3 regions of the Phenylobacterium sp. FG114 genome follow, and region 3 is predicted to be linked to each of the others. Evidence: predicted binding sites of a transcription regulator. Region 3 holds the regulator's gene; each other region holds the start of a gene.
What was found. The regulator LexA, encoded in region 3, represses DNA repair genes until DNA is damaged. The targets are predictions, from matches to a motif close to ATGTTCNCNANNTGTTCT.
Positions count from the first base shown of each region.

Region 1: ACODSY_RS03560 (ImuA family protein) is a predicted target of LexA. The motif match lies at 1,829-1,846, and genes of this name have one in related genera.
Region 2: ACODSY_RS09565 (putative DNA modification/repair radical SAM protein) is a predicted target of LexA. The motif match lies at 2,030-2,047, and genes of this name have one in related genera.

Region 1 covers NZ_JBMDKU010000002.1:108,504-113,337, forward strand. Annotated here, with positions in the region: gene ACODSY_RS03555 (Y-family DNA polymerase) at 1-1,106, opposite strand, end outside; gene ACODSY_RS03560 (ImuA family protein) at 1,021-1,812, opposite strand; gene ACODSY_RS03565 (TonB-dependent receptor domain-containing protein) at 1,933-4,125, opposite strand; gene ACODSY_RS03570 (carboxylesterase/lipase family protein) at 4,269-4,834, shown strand, end outside.
Region 2 covers NZ_JBMDKU010000005.1:27,751-32,584, reverse strand. Annotated here, with positions in the region: gene ACODSY_RS09580 (hypothetical protein) at 1-469, opposite strand, end outside; gene ACODSY_RS09575 (ABC transporter ATP-binding protein) at 466-1,317, opposite strand; gene ACODSY_RS09570 (GntR family transcriptional regulator) at 1,322-1,684, opposite strand; gene ACODSY_RS09565 (putative DNA modification/repair radical SAM protein) at 2,060-3,283, shown strand; gene ACODSY_RS09560 (UdgX family uracil-DNA binding protein) at 3,283-4,719, shown strand; gene ACODSY_RS09555 (MFS transporter) at 4,739-4,834, opposite strand, start outside.
Region 3 covers NZ_JBMDKU010000004.1:174,680-179,513, reverse strand. Annotated here, with positions in the region: gene trpD (anthranilate phosphoribosyltransferase) at 1-895, shown strand, start outside; gene trpC (indole-3-glycerol phosphate synthase TrpC) at 892-1,671, shown strand; gene lexA (transcriptional repressor LexA) at 1,828-2,517, shown strand; gene ACODSY_RS08400 (RNA polymerase sigma factor) at 2,786-3,364, shown strand; gene ACODSY_RS08395 (ankyrin repeat domain-containing protein) at 3,357-4,232, shown strand; gene ACODSY_RS08390 (ASCH domain-containing protein) at 4,245-4,523, opposite strand; gene ACODSY_RS08385 (ComEC/Rec2 family competence protein) at 4,520-4,834, opposite strand, start outside.

The sequences.
Region 1 (4,834 bases), on a different contig from region 3:
TTGGTCAGGCGGTCGACCAGAGGGGCCAGACCATCCTCCACAGCGGCCTCCAGCCCGGCCTCCAGCCTCACCTGACGGCCCGAGACCGGCTCCACCGCATAGGCGGCGATGGTCACGCTCTCGACTCCGAAGCCGGGGTCGACGGTCTCCAGCTTGGGCTGGAACAGGCGGGAGAGGCGGCGAGCGTCGCGCCCCGCCAGCGACAGGCCGACGGCGACGCTGGGCGCCTTGCCGTCCACCCGATGGAAGGCGACTTCGAAGCGCCGGGCGCCTTGACCCTCGGCCTCCAGTCGGGCGCAGAGCTTGGCGGCCACGTCGGCGGTCACGCGCGCCATGTCCTCGGGCGCGCTGATCGGTTCGAAGAAGGCCAGCCGCGCCACCCAGGGCGTGGCCGGGCGGCGGAACGCCAGGGCCTCGGCGGTGCGGCCCAGGGCCTGGTCCAGCCGGTCCAGGGTCGTCGCCCCGAACCGGCGGCCCAGCGGCGCGCGGGGAATGTCCATCAGCTGGTCCAGCCGGCGCAGGCCCAGCCGCTCGATCTGGGCGGCGGCTTCGGGGTCCAGGCGCAGGGCGGCCGGCGGCAGGGCCTTCATGAGTTCGGCCTGGCCGTTCGGCGGGGCGATGGTTCCGTCCCGGCCATGGTGGGCCAAGGCCCAGGCCGCGCCGGGCGTGTCGGCGATGGCCAGGCGGAAGGACAGGCCATTGGCCCTCAGCCGGTCCCCGAAATCGGCCATCAACTCGGCCTCGCCGCCCCACAGGTGGGCCACGCCCGAAATGTCGAGGAACAGGCCGTCGGGCCGGTCGGCCGCGACCGCCGGCGAAAATCGCACGCACCAGTCTACGAGTTCGGCCAGGGCCCGTGTGTCGGCCTCGGGCTCGGCCTCGGCCGTCATGAGGTCGGGGACCAGGGCCATGGCGTCGGTGGCCTTCTGTCCGACATGGAGGCCCAGCTTCGCCGCCTCGGCGCTGACCGCCGCCAGCCGCCGCACTTGGCGCACGGTTTCGATCAGGGCGAGGGGCGCCTCAGGCTGCTCGGCGTTCGCGGGGTTGCGCCGGCGCCAGTTCGCGATCGCCCAGGTCGGCGACCAGGCGCAGAGGATGCGCGACATCGCCTGCCTCCCAGGAATAGGCCGCTTGGGCCTCGAGGATCCATTCGCCGGCGCGTCCGCCCCGGCAGCGTTCCAGCGCCACGCGAAACCGCGGGGCGCCCAAGCCGAACTCGCCGGCCGGCGGCTCGGACGGTGCGCCCGACACCCGCCACCGGGTGGTCGAGATCGAGCCTGCCGCTTCGGCCTTGGCGGTCCCGCCGAACGGCCTGCGCTTCAGCACGAAGCCCGTGGCCCCGCGCTTTTCGCAGGCCAGCTGCAGCCGCCGCCCCGCGGTCAGGTCCACCGCCTCGACCTCGCCGAAGACGGCTGACACCCCCACGGTGGCCAGGGCGTCCTCCATCACCGCCAGCGCCTCGGCCTCGTCGCGCACGCAAACCTGGATCAGCCGCTCGGGCGGGAAGCCCAGCCCGGCCAGCCCCGGCGCCCACAGGTCGTCGCGGCGCAACACCCACACCGCCTCGCCCCGGCGGGCCAGCGGAGCCGCCATCAGGGCCGCGAAAGCCGCCGGCGCGGCCGAGGTCTCGACCTCCAGCCCTGTCCCAACGATCTCGTGCCAGCGTCCCAGGGGCAGGCCGCCGCCGGGCAACCGAGCGTCCATCCCGCCGTCGCCGAAGGGCAGGACCCCGGCGTCAGGCCGCGCGCCGCTTTCGATCGCGGCGATCTTCGCGGCCAGCGCGGCGATCCGCTTGGCGCGAAAATCGGACATGGCTTTGGGACTCCTTTTGTTCCATCTTTGTTCTGTAACTCTGGAACGGAGGAGTCAAGCCGATGCGGCCTCGAATTCGCTACCGGCTGGAGTGCGGGGACGGGAGCTCCCGCGCGCCGCCTACGGCGTCGGCCCGCCGCCGCCCTGACCGAAGTCGAAGCCCGGGTCTCGCTGGCGTCCGCCGCCGAAGGCGTAGGTGAAGCCCACGAACACGCCGCGCACCTTGGGCTCGAACCGCTGCACGTCCTTCAGCGCCGGCGTGTCGATCACCCGCTTGTCGCGGAAGGTGCTCAGCATGTCCTGCACCGTCACCACGCCCGAGAGCTGCTCGGTGAACTTGTGCCGGTAGCCCAGGTTCAGCATCCCCGTCGGCGACCCGTATCCCTGCGGCGTCAGACGCTTGGAATTCAGGAAGCCCGAGAGCTGGACGAAGTCCTTCTCGGTGGCCTGCCAGCTCAGGCTGGCGCGGCCCGAGGCGACATAGGCCGACCGCTTGCCCGCGCCGAACCCCAGGCCCGTGCCGTCGATCTCGCTATGGAGCAGGTTGCCGCTGACATTGTAGCTCACCTTCCAGGGCAGGCGGCCGTTGGCGACCAGCTCGAGGCCCGTGCTCCGGCTCTCGCCCAGGTTGGCCCGGGTGGTTAGGAAGACGCCGCCGCCGATGTCGCGAGTCACGTCGTTGACCGCGTCGCGCACCTCGCGGTGATAGAGGGTGGCCAGCCAGATGCGGCCGTTCTTGCGGTACTGGTAGCCCAGCTCGAAGCTGTCGGTCACCGCGGGCTTCAGGTCGGGATTGCCCTGCCGGAAGTTCTGCGGGTCCTGGTAAATGCGGAACGGGTTGTAATCCTGCGGCTGCGGCCGCTGGATCCGCTTGCTGTAGCTGGCGGTCAGCTTCTGGCTGTCGCTCAGTTCGTAGGCCAGGTGCAGCGACGGATAGAGGCTGGTGTCGTCGTTCTCGGCCCTGATCGCCTGGGTCACGTTGTTCAGGTCGATCTTCACCGCCTCGACCCGCAGGCCGGCCAGGGCGGTCAGCTTCCCGAACGGCCGCTCGTAGGTGCCGTAGACCGCATGCACCTGCTGGTCGAACTTGAAGAGATTGGTCAGCGACGGGGTGGGCGTCAGGTCGACGGTGCCGGTCCCGCGGAAGCCCCGGTTGTCGTAGTCGTTGTCATCGGCGTCGTAGGCGTAGCCCAGTTTCAGCTTCACCTCGCCGGTGAGCGGCCGCGTGTATTCCACCTTGCCCTGGGTTTCCCAGAACAGGGCGTCGTAGCGCAGTTGCTCGTAGACGTTCGCGCCGGCCGGAATGCGGTTCACGTTCAGGAACTCGCGACGGAAGCTGCTGTCGTTGCGCTCGCGGCTGAAGTCGGCGGAGAGCTCGTGGCCTTCGCCGAAGGTGCGGCGGAAGCGGACCTCGGCGTCCAGCATCGGCCGCTTCTGTCGCTGGTGGCCGAACCGGTCGTAGCCGCGCGCCACGGCGCCCGAGGGCCCGGTCTCGTCGTAGCGTTCGTAGCTGCGGTCGTTGAAGTCCAGGTCCAGGTAGCGCACTTCCAGCGACAGTCGCGTCTTGGAGTCGGGGTCGTAGTCCAGGCCGCCCCGCAGGTTCGCGACGTTCACCCGTCCGCCGCCGGTCCCGGCCTGCTCGCTGCGCCGCGTCCCGCCGGCCTCGGCGATGGCGCGCTCGCGCTCGAAGGTCTGCTTGATCGAATCGTGCCGGAAACTGGCGTCGCCGCTCAGCGCCATCTTGCCCGCGCGGTACGACAGGTTCAGCCCGCCGTTCTGCCGGCCGCCCGATCCGACGTTCGCCCGGACCGAGCCGGTGGCGCCCGGCTTCTGGGTCTTCTTCATCACCAGGTTGATGATGCCGCCGCTGCCCTCGGGGTCGAAGGCCGCCGAGGGGTTGGTGATCACCTCCACCCGCTCGATCCGGTCGGCGGGCAGGTTCTGCAGCGCCTGACCCTTGTTCTCGCCCTTGAACATGCCCGACGGTTTGCCGTCGACCATGATGGTGACGTTGGAGTCCCCGCGAAGGCTGACGTTGCCGTTAACGTCGACCTCCAGCGACGGCACGTTGCGCAGGGCGTCGCTGATCGAACCCGACGTCGCCTGCAGGTCATTGGCGACGCTGTAGCTCTGGCGGTCGATCGACAGCCGCACGGGCGGCGCCGTCCCCTGGACATTGACCTCGCCGACGGTGGACCCGGGTTTCGCGGCGGGCGGGCCGGGCGTCTTCGTCGCCGGGGGCTGCTGCGCGAGGGCCGGTGTGGCCAAGATCGCCGTCGCCGCGGACGCGAGCCAGAACGAACGCTGAAGCAAGTTTGTCCCCCGACACGCCGCCCCCGGCAGCAAGCTGCACCGTGGCCCGATGTAAGGGCCACTTTATGACTGCGCGATTTCCCGGTGGTTGTGGCGGCGTCGCATATCGAGGCTAAATCGATGCAGCTCTTGGGGAGGCTGGCATGCGTTGGGCGGCGATCTTATCGGCGGCGTGGCTGGCGGCGGGCGCGGCCCACGCGCAGGCGCCCAAGGCGAAGGTCGAGACGGGGACGCTGGTGGGCGAAGCGACCGAACGGGCCAACATCTTCCGCAACGTGCCCTTCGCCGCGCCGCCGACAGGCGCGCTTCGCTGGGCGCCGCCACAGCGGCCCGCGAAGTGGACGGGTGAGCGCGACGCCACCAAGAACGGTCCGTCCTGTCCGCAGCCGATGAACGCCGACGGCACGCCAAACGCCTTCGGCGGCGCGAACGGGCCGGTGTCCGAGGACTGCCTGCAACTCAACGTCTTCGCGCCGAGAGGCGCCCGGAAGGCGCCCGTCATGGTCTGGATCCATGGCGGCGGTCACCGGGTGGGCGCCGGCTGGGTCTATGACGGACAGAACTTCGCCCGCGACGGGGTGGTCCTCGTCTCGATCAACTACCGCCTGGGCGCGCTGGGCTATCTGGCGCATCCGGCGCTCACCAAGGACGCGGGCGGGACGGCGACCGGTAACTTCGGCCTCATGGACCAGGTCGCCGCGCTCGAGTG
Region 2 (4,834 bases), on a different contig from region 3:
CGAGGGCCGCGAGGGTGCTCCACGCCAGCATCAACGCCTGGGTTCCAAGGGTGATGGCCAGCGTCACCAGGGGGATCACCAGAACCGGCACGACCACCTTGGACAGCACCGTCATCCGATCGGACACCGGCATCGATTTCCAGAACAGGAGGCTACGGTCCCGCCGCTCGCCTTGCAGCGCGCCGGCTGCATAGAACAGGCCGACCAGCAGGCCGGTCGCCAGCACAGCCAAGGCCACGAAGCTATAGGGCCCGAGGAGCAGGGCGGGACGCTTGCCGCCCGCCGCCACCGCGCGCAGCGCCTCGGGCAGGCCGAAAGCGCTGATGACAAAGCCAAGGAAGCCTATCGTCGCGGTCGCGGCCGGCGCGAGTATGATCGCGCGGTTCTCCCAGAGCTCGCGGCGGACCTGCCAGTACAGGACGCGCCGCCACGGCAGAGCGGCAGGGGGCGTATCGTGGACCGCCGTCATTGGGCGCCCCCGATCACGGCCACGAAGATGTCGGCCAGGCTGGGCGTCCGCACATCGCCCAGGCCCGACAGCCGCTGTCGGTCGACGCCATCGAAGATCAGCAGGCTGCGGCCGAACAGCTGCCGCTCGTGAATCGGGCCGAAGGTGCGCGCCTCGGCCAGCCCGTCCGGCGCCGCCAACAGTTCGACGTAGCGCTGTTCGAACGCCTCCATCGTCGAGTCCAGCACCACACGGCCGCGGTTCAGGAACACGACGTCGGTGAGGATGTGCTGCACCTCCTCCACCTGATGGGTGGTGACCAGGATCGTGCGGCTCCCGTCGAAATAGTCGTTCAGCAGGCTGTCGTAGAAGGCCTTGCGATACAGCAGGTCCAGGCCCAGCGTCGGCTCGTCCAGCACCAGTAGGCGCGCGTCGATCGCCATCACCAGGGCGAGATGCAGCTGGGTCACCATCCCCTTGGACAGCTCGCGAACCCGGCTCTTCTTCTGGATCTGCGTCTTGGCCAGGAAGCCCTCGGCCTTGGCCCGGTCGAAGCGCGGATGCACGCCCTCGACGTAGTCCAGCGCCTGCCAGACCCGCATCCAGCGGGGCAGCACCGCCACGTCGGCGATGAAGCAGACGTCGCGCATCAGTTCGTCGCGCGCGACCCAGGGATCGCGGCCCATGACCCGCAGTCCGCCCTCGTAGGGCGTAAGCCCCAGGATCGCCTGCAGCGCGGTGCTCTTGCCGGCGCCGTTGGGGCCGATCAGGCCAACGATGCGACCTTCCTCGACGGTGAGGTCCACGCCGTCCAGGGCGATGGTGGTCTTGTAGGCCTTGCGGAGGCCGCGGGCGTCTATGCAGGCCATCGGTTCAGCCCTCGCCCTTTGGCGGCTTGCCCAGCAGATCGCCAGTCAGGCCCAACCGCTGGATGGTGGCCAGCACCTCGGGCCACTGCTCGTCCAGGAACTTCTCGCGTTCGGCCGAAAGCAGCAGCGCGCGAGCTCCGGTGTTGACGAACATCCCCAGCCCGCGACGCTTCTCCACCAAGCCCTCGTCGGTGAGCTGTTGGTAGGCCTTCAGAACAGTCAGCGGGTTGACCCGGCTTTCCGCCGCGACGTTGCGCACCGAGGGCAGCGGGTCGCCCTCCTTGAGCAGGCCATCGAGGATCATCGCGACCACGCGATCGCGGATCTGGCGGTAGATCGGCTGACTGTCGTTCCACTCGGGGTCCATCGCCTCGTCCGAACCGCCTCCCCGTCCCGCGGAGGCGACCGTGACGGTGAGTCTTCATCATCCGCCATCTGATCTGGTGTTATATATGACTATAACACTTAGGGCGCAACTGCCTTGTATCGGCCGCGAAACTATACAGCGCTGACACGAACCCGCCCTACTGCGGCCAAGCCGTGGGGCGATGGTGTCCGGGCTTGAGGGACGCCGGTCCATCTCTCCCCCCGGACCGACCGCCCCGAAGCACTCCTGAACGCGGCTCCCCCGCCCGAACGCCCCCACGTTGGGGGAGCCGCAACCGGGTCCTTCCGAAAATCGCGCGAAAATTCCCGTACGGCCACGCTTGCGTGAACAAAGATAGAACAATACCTTTTCGAGGTGCCCACCCTCGATCTCAAGCGCAAGCTCGCAATCCTCTCCGACGCCGCAAAGTACGACGCGTCCTGCGCCTCGTCGGGATCGGTCAAGCGCGACTCTCGCGGCGGGAAGGGCGTCGGCTCCACCGACGGCGGGATGGGCATCTGCCACGCGTATGCGCCTGACGGTCGCTGCATCAGCCTCCTGAAGATCCTGCTGACCAACTTCTGCGTCTACGACTGCGCCTACTGCGTGAACCGCGTCAGCTCCAACACGCCCAGGGCCCGCTTCAGCGTGGACGAGGTCGTCGACCTGACGCTCGGCTTCTACAAGCGCAACTATATCGAGGGCCTGTTTCTCTCCTCCGGCATCATCCGCTCAGCGGACTACACCATGGAGGAGATCGTGCGGGTGGCCCGCACCCTGCGCGAGGTCCACGACTTCCGCGGCTACATCCATCTCAAGGTGATCCCCGAGGCGTCGCCGGCGCTGGTCAACGAGGCGGGCCTCTATGCCGACCGGGTGTCGATCAACATCGAGTTGCCAAAGGACGAGAGCCTCGCCGCCTTCGCGCCCGAGAAGGACGTGGTCGGCATCAAGAAGGCCATGGGCGCGGTTCGTGTCTCTGAGGACGCTTCGAAGGAAAAGGGACGCAAGGCCAAGCCGCCGAAGTTCGCGCCCGCCGGTCAGTCCACCCAGATGATCGTCGGCGCCGACGCCGCGACGGATGGCGCGATCCTGAAGCGGTCGGAGAGCCTCTACGGCGCGTACCGCCTGCGGCGGGTCTACTATTCCGCCTTCTCGCCGATCCCGGACTCGACCTCGCGGCTGCCGCTGCAACGCCCGCCGCTGATCCGCGAGCATCGCCTCTACCAGGCCGACTGGCTGATGAGGTTCTACGGCTTCCAGCGCGCCGAGATCATCGGCGAGACGGAGGACCTGGACCTGGCCATCGATCCCAAGCTGGCGTGGGCGCTCCGGAACCGCGGAGACTTCCCGGTGGACGTGAATACGGCCGACCGCGAGCGCCTGCTGCGTGTGCCAGGCCTGGGCGTCCGAGCGGTCGACCGCATCCTCGACGTCCGCCGGTTCAAGCGCCTTGAACTCGCCGATGTGAAGCGGCTGTCACGGGGTATCGAGAAGCTGAAGCCGTTCCTGATCTGCGCAGACTGGAGCCCCGGCGGCCTCACCGACCGCGCAGACCTGCGCCAGCGCGTCGAACCCGTACAACTGGGCCTCTTCTGATGCAGGTGGTCCGCCTGGCCCACGAGACCGACTTCGACGGTTGGCGGCGCGCGGCGCGCGGCCTGCGCAGCGGCAGGGTTCCACCCGAGGCGGCGCTTTGGACGGTGGACGGCGCGGCGACGCTCTTCGACGGCCTTCGGGCCCCCCTGCCGAGCCGCGACGCAAAGGCCACGTTCACGGCGCCGAAGGCGTTCGTGGATCTGGCCGCGCGGGTGATCCTGCACCGGTCGGACGAACGCTTCGCCTTGCTCTATCGCCTGCTCTGGCGGCTGCAAGACGAGCCGAACCTGATGCATATCAGCTCGGATCCGGAGGTCGGCCAGGCGAACCACTTCGCCAAGGAGGTCAACCGCGCGGCGCACAAGATGAAGGCTTTCGTCCGCTTCCGCCTGGCGTCGGACGAAAACGGCGAGGCCTATGTCGCCTGGTTCGAGCCGGCGCATCGCGTGGCCGAGGCGACGGCGCCGTTCTTCGCGCGCCGCTTCGCCAACATGCGCTTTTCGATCCTGACGCCGGACGCCTGCGTGCACTGGGACATGTCGGAGTTGACCTTCACGCCGGGCGCCGATCCCGCAGACGCGCCGTCGGAGGATGCTCTCGAGGAATACTGGCGCACCTATTACGCCTCCATCTTCAACCCGGCCCGACTGAAGGTGGGCGCCATGCAGAAGGAGATGCCCAAGCGCTATTGGCGGAACCTGCCCGAGGCCGCGCTCATTCCCGAACTCATCGCCCAAGCCCAAGGCCGTACCGACGCCATGGTCCGCCAGGCCCCTTCCGAACCCAACCGCCGCGTGGTCAAGGCGGCCGTGCGCAACAGCCGCGATGCGCCGTGGGACGGCCAGGCGCCGACCTCGCTCGAGGAGGTGGCGGCCGGGGTCGATCACTGCCGGCGCTGCGACCTCTGGCGCGACGCGACCCAGGGCGTGGCGGGCGAAGGACCCGGCAAGGCGAGGCTGCTGTTCGTAGGGGAGCAGCCAGGCGATCAGGAAGACCTGGCCGGAAAGCCGTTCGTCGGACCCGCCGGCCAGGTGTTCAACAAGGCGCTGGCCGAGGCCGGGGTGCCGCGGACCGAGACCTACGTCACTAACGCGGTGAAGCACTTCAAGCACGAGCTGCGTGGCAAGCGGCGCATCCACAAGACGCCCGAGACGGGCGAGGTCACTGCCTGCCGCTGGTGGCTGGACGCCGAGCGGCGGATCATCCGGCCTCGCGTGATCGTCTCGCTGGGCGCGACGGCGGGGTTGGCGGTGTTCGGCAAGCCCACCCCGATCGGCAAGTTCCGCGGCCAGGCGCTGCAGCTCCCTGACCAGGCCCAGGGCGTCGTGACCTACCACCCGTCCTACCTGCTCCGCGTCCCGGACGCCGAGGCAAAAGCGAAGGCCTACGCCATGTTTGTCGAGGACCTGAAGTTCGCCTGGCGCCTCGCCGCGTGAGGTTCGCGATCCAACAACTCTAAGCCCGACGTGGCCCGCGGACCAAACTTGTTGTGGCGTAGGCGAGGCCCAGCAGCATGAGCGCCGCACCGTAGGCCAGGAACGAGGCGCGGTA
Region 3 (4,834 bases):
GGGCGCCGCGCTCACCGCCATGCGCATGCGCGGCGAAACCCTGGGCGAGATCACCGCCTGCGCGCGCTCGATGCGCCGCGCCGCGATCCACCTCGAACCGCCCTACCCCACGATCGACGTCTGCGGCACCGGCGGCGACGGCCTGCACACGCTCAACATTTCGACCGCCGTGGGCTTCGTGGCCGCGGGCGGTGGGCTGAAGGTGGCCAAACACGGCAACCGCGCGCTGTCGTCCAAGTCTGGCGGCGCCGACGTGCTGTCGGAGCTGGGCGTGGCCATCGACCCCGGCGCGGAACGCCAGCTCAAGGCGCTGGACGAGGCCAACATCTGCTTCCTCTACGCCCCGGCCCACAACGGCGCGATGCGGCACGTCTCGCCGATCCGCCAGGAGCTGGGCTTCCGCACCATCTTCAACCTGCTCGGCCCGCTGACCAATCCGGCGGGCGCCAGGCGTCAGGTCGTGGGCGTCTTCGCCGAGCGCTGGGTGGCGCCGCTGGCCCAGGTGCTGGGCGCCCTGGGCTCGGAACGGGCCTGGGTGGTCCACGGCGGCGGCATGGACGAGATGTGCACCACGGGCGAGACCAGCGTCGCCGAGTTCCGCGAGGGGCAGGTGCGCCTGTTCACCGTCACCCCCGAGGCCGTCGGCCTGAAGCGCGCGGCGCTGGCCGATCTCACGGGGGGTACGCCCGCCCAGAACGCCGAGGCCTTGCGCAGCCTGCTCAAGGGCCAACCCGGCGCCTATCGCGACATCGTCCTCCTCAACGCCGCTGCGGCCTTCCTGGTGGGCGACCGGGTCGAGACCTTGCGCGAGGGCGTCGAATTGGCCGGCCAGGTCATCGACGACGGCCGCGCCCAGGCTGCGCTGGACAAGCTGGTCCAGATCACCAGCCCATGAGCGACATCCTCGACCGGATCGCCGCCTACAAGCGCGAGGACGTGGCCGTCCGGAAGGCCGCGCGCCCGGCTGTGGCCACCGACGCGGCCTCCCCGCCCCGAGGCTTCCGCGCCGCCCTGGAGCGCGCGCATGCGCCCGGCCGCCTGGCCCTGATCGCCGAGATCAAGAAGGCGTCCCCGTCGAAAGGCCTCATCCGGGCCGACTTCGATCCGCCGGCGCTCGCCCGCGCCTATGAGGCCGGTGGGGCGGCCTGCCTGTCGGTTCTAACCGATGCGCCTAGCTTCCAGGGCGCGGACAGCTTCCTGACCGCCGCCCGCGACGCCGTCTCGCTGCCCTGTATCCGCAAGGACTTCCTGGTCGACGCCTGGCAGGTGGCCGAGAGCCGGGCGCTGGGCGCCGACGCCATCCTGGTGATCCTGGCTATGGTCGACGACGCCCTCGCCGCGGACCTGATGTCCGAGGCCCACCGCCTGGGCATGGACGCCCTCGTCGAGGTGCACGACGAGGCCGAGATGGCCCGGGCCGGCGCGTTGGGCGCCGACCTGGTGGGCGTCAACAATCGCGACCTCCGAACCTTTACGGTCGACTTGGCGATTACTGAAAGGCTGGCTGCCAGCGCGCCCGTTGGCGCGCTGCTGGTGACCGAAAGCGGCCTCTTCAGCGCCGCCGACGCCGCCCGCCTTGAGCGCTCCGGCGCCAAGGCGATGCTCGTCGGCGAGAGCCTTATGCGCCAGGACGACGTGGCGGGCGCCACCCGAGCCCTCCTCGGCGCTTAACGATCCGACTCACCGAGTCGCCGCAACCGTAACCGCCATTCCCTATCGGATTGGATTTGTTCCGTTTTCCGCGCGGCAACCCTGTAACTTGACATTAATGCGGAACACCTGGAGAACATCCACAGACGTTTGTGATTTGTTCTTCGAGGCCCCGCAATGCTCACGCGCAAGCAACATGAACTTCTCATGTTCATTCACGAACGGATCAAGGAAACGGGCGTCTCGCCGTCGTTCGACGAAATGAAGGAAGCTCTGGACCTGGCGTCCAAGTCCGGCATCCACCGGCTGATCACGGCGCTGGAGGAGCGGGGATTCCTGCGCCGGCTGCCCCATCGGGCCCGCGCCCTCGAAGTGGTGAAGCTGCCGCAGCAGGCCACCGCGGCGGCGCCGCCCAAGGGCCGCGCTCCGTTCAAGCCCCAGTTCGTCGAGGCCGGGACGGCTGTCCCCGCCGCCGCCAACGACACCCGCGAGCTGCCGATCCTGGGCCGCATCGCCGCCGGTACGCCCATCGAGGCGATCCAGCAGGAGCGCGACCGGATCCCGGTGCCCGAGACCATCCTGGGCGCGGGGGAACACTTCGTCCTCGAGATCGCCGGCGACTCCATGATCAACGCCGGCATCCTGGACGGCGACTTCGTGGTCATCCGCCGCACCGACAGCGCGGTCTCCGGCGACATCGTCGTGGCCCTGGTCGATGGCGAAGAGGCCACCCTGAAGCGCCTGCGCAAGAAGGGCGCATCCATCGCCCTGGAGGCCGCCAACCCCTCCTACGAAACCCGCATCTTCGGCCCCGACCGCGTCTCGGTGCAGGGCAAGCTGGTCGGCCTCATCCGCCGCTACCACTAGGGAATGGCGCGCCGCCGCGACACGATCGCGGCGGGTGCTGCAGAAAGATCCGACGCGTCCAACCCCGTCCGCGGGGATGCTGCGTAGAGCGTCATGCAAGGCCCAGGAGGCGCGCATGACGACGAAGACGATGATGCTGGCGCTGCGGCGCCCAGCGTACGAGGGGCGCCGGCCCCTGCCATTTCCCGCCGGGGGCGGCTATGTGCCGAATCCGCCAGGCTTGCCTTAGCCTTCGCGCCCGACCGTGCAAACGCTAGGCTTGGCCTTGATGGAGACGGACGCCGGAGACGACGCTGCGCTGCTATGTCGGCACGCCGCCGGCGATCCGCTCGCGTTCGGCCAGCTCTACGACCGGCATGACCGAGCCTGCTTCCGCTTCATCCGCCGCCTGCTGGGCGCCGCGCATGGTGATGCGGCTGAGGACCTCCACCAGGAGACCTGGATCGCGATAGCGAGGAACGCCGGCGCTTTCGATCCCGGCAAGTCGAGCTTCCCCGCATGGCTCTTCACCATCGCGCGCCGCAAGGTGTGGGATCACTTTCGGCGCCAGAAGGTCGCCCTTCTCGCGGCGTTTCGGGAGGATGCGGCCATGAGCGTTTCCGACCCGGGCCAGACGCCCCTGGAGCAGGTCCAGTCGCGCGAACTGGCGCAGGAGATCGTCGCCGCCGTCGACGCGCTGCCGCCCGAACAGCGGGGAGCCTTCATCATGTTCGCCGACGCTGGCCTGTCGCTGGAGGAGATCGCCCAGATCACCGGCGTTGCCGTGGAGACCGCCAAGAGCCGGCTGCGTTACGCCCGCGCGAAACTGCGGCAATCCCTGGCGCGAGAGAGGGCAGCCAATGTCTGACCGCGACGCGCTGGACCCGATCGATAAGGCCTATGGCGAGGCCGAAGCCCTGCTGCACGACGAGGCCGCCCGCGCGGCGCGGCGGGCACGCGTACTGGCCGCGGTGGCCGAGGCGCCGGCAGAACCGCGCACCGCTCCGCCGACACGGCGCGCGTGGCGGTACGGCGGCGCGCTGGCGGCGGCCAGCGTCGCGGGCCTGAGCGTGCTGATCGCCACCCAGATCCGCCCGCCGGTGTCGACCGAGAATCCGGTCCGAGCCGCCCCCACGGTCGTGCGGCCTCCGACGATGCAGCCGCCCACGACGGCGACATCGCACCTCGCGGACATTCAGAAGGCGCCGGAGCGGGTGTCGCGCGCGCCGGAGCCGGCGGTCGACACCCTGCCGGGTCCCGCGGCCGGGAACGTCCCACCGCGGCCCAGCCCGCCACCGCCGCCGCCGCCGCCGCCGCCGAGTCTGGCCCCAGCGCCCCCGCCTCAGGCCCCGCCCGCGCCCCTGCCCAGGGAAGAAGGCCTGTCGGAGGTCGTCGTCACCGGCTCGCGGATCGCGCCGCCGGAGGCCCGCGTCGCGGCCGCCCGGACCGCGACTCCGGACCGGCTGGGCGCGAGGCTCCGCGCGGCCGCCGCACGCGGGCGGACCGCTGAACTCGCCGCGCTCCTCGAGCAGGGCGCACCCGTCGACGCGGCGGACGACGACGGCGACACGGCCTTGTTGAAGGCCGTGCGGAGCCGCCGTCCGGATGCGGTCGCGCTGCTGCGTCGCCATGGCGCCGATGCCGGCCTGCGGAACCACGCGGGCCAGTCCGCGCGGGATCTCGCGGCGTCGATTGGCGACCCCGAGCTCCAGCGTGCGCTCGACCCGGATCGATGAGCCCGCCCCGCTTCAGCCCGGCACGAAGACGAAGTCCACGAGGAACACTCGTTCGCCGCGCCCGTGGCGCGCGGTCTCCAGGAGGGCGGCTAGGGAGGCGAAGCCCCCTTCCCGCGCCGTCGCCTCGGTGACGTCCGCCAAGTCGATCTCCTGCAGCCGGGTGACCTCTATGTGGCCGTCGAGCAAACGGTAGCGCCCGCCGACCTTCACCCGCGGCGTCAGCCAGATGCGCACGCTGGTGGTGATCTCGCCTGAGCGGACGCGCTCGCGGAGCGGCTTGGCGAACATCATCGCGGGTCGTATCCCCAGGTCCAGGGCCGTCGGCCCCGCAGATCCTGCGCCCACACGATGCGCCAGCCCGCGGCCTGTCTGTAGAGCTCGGCCGATCCGCCGCGTGCGAAGTCGTCGCCGGTCAGCACGAGCGGTGCAGCGCACGTCTCCGGCCTGAAGTCGTTGCGCAGGATGACCACGTCCGACCTGCCGCACAGGGCGTCCAGCCGGCCCGGCTTCAGGGCCCGCTTGAGGTTCCAGGCGGCGGCCAGTCTGACGGGCGCCGCGGGCTTCGGCGCGCAGCTCCAAGCGTCGCATTCGAAACGCAAGTC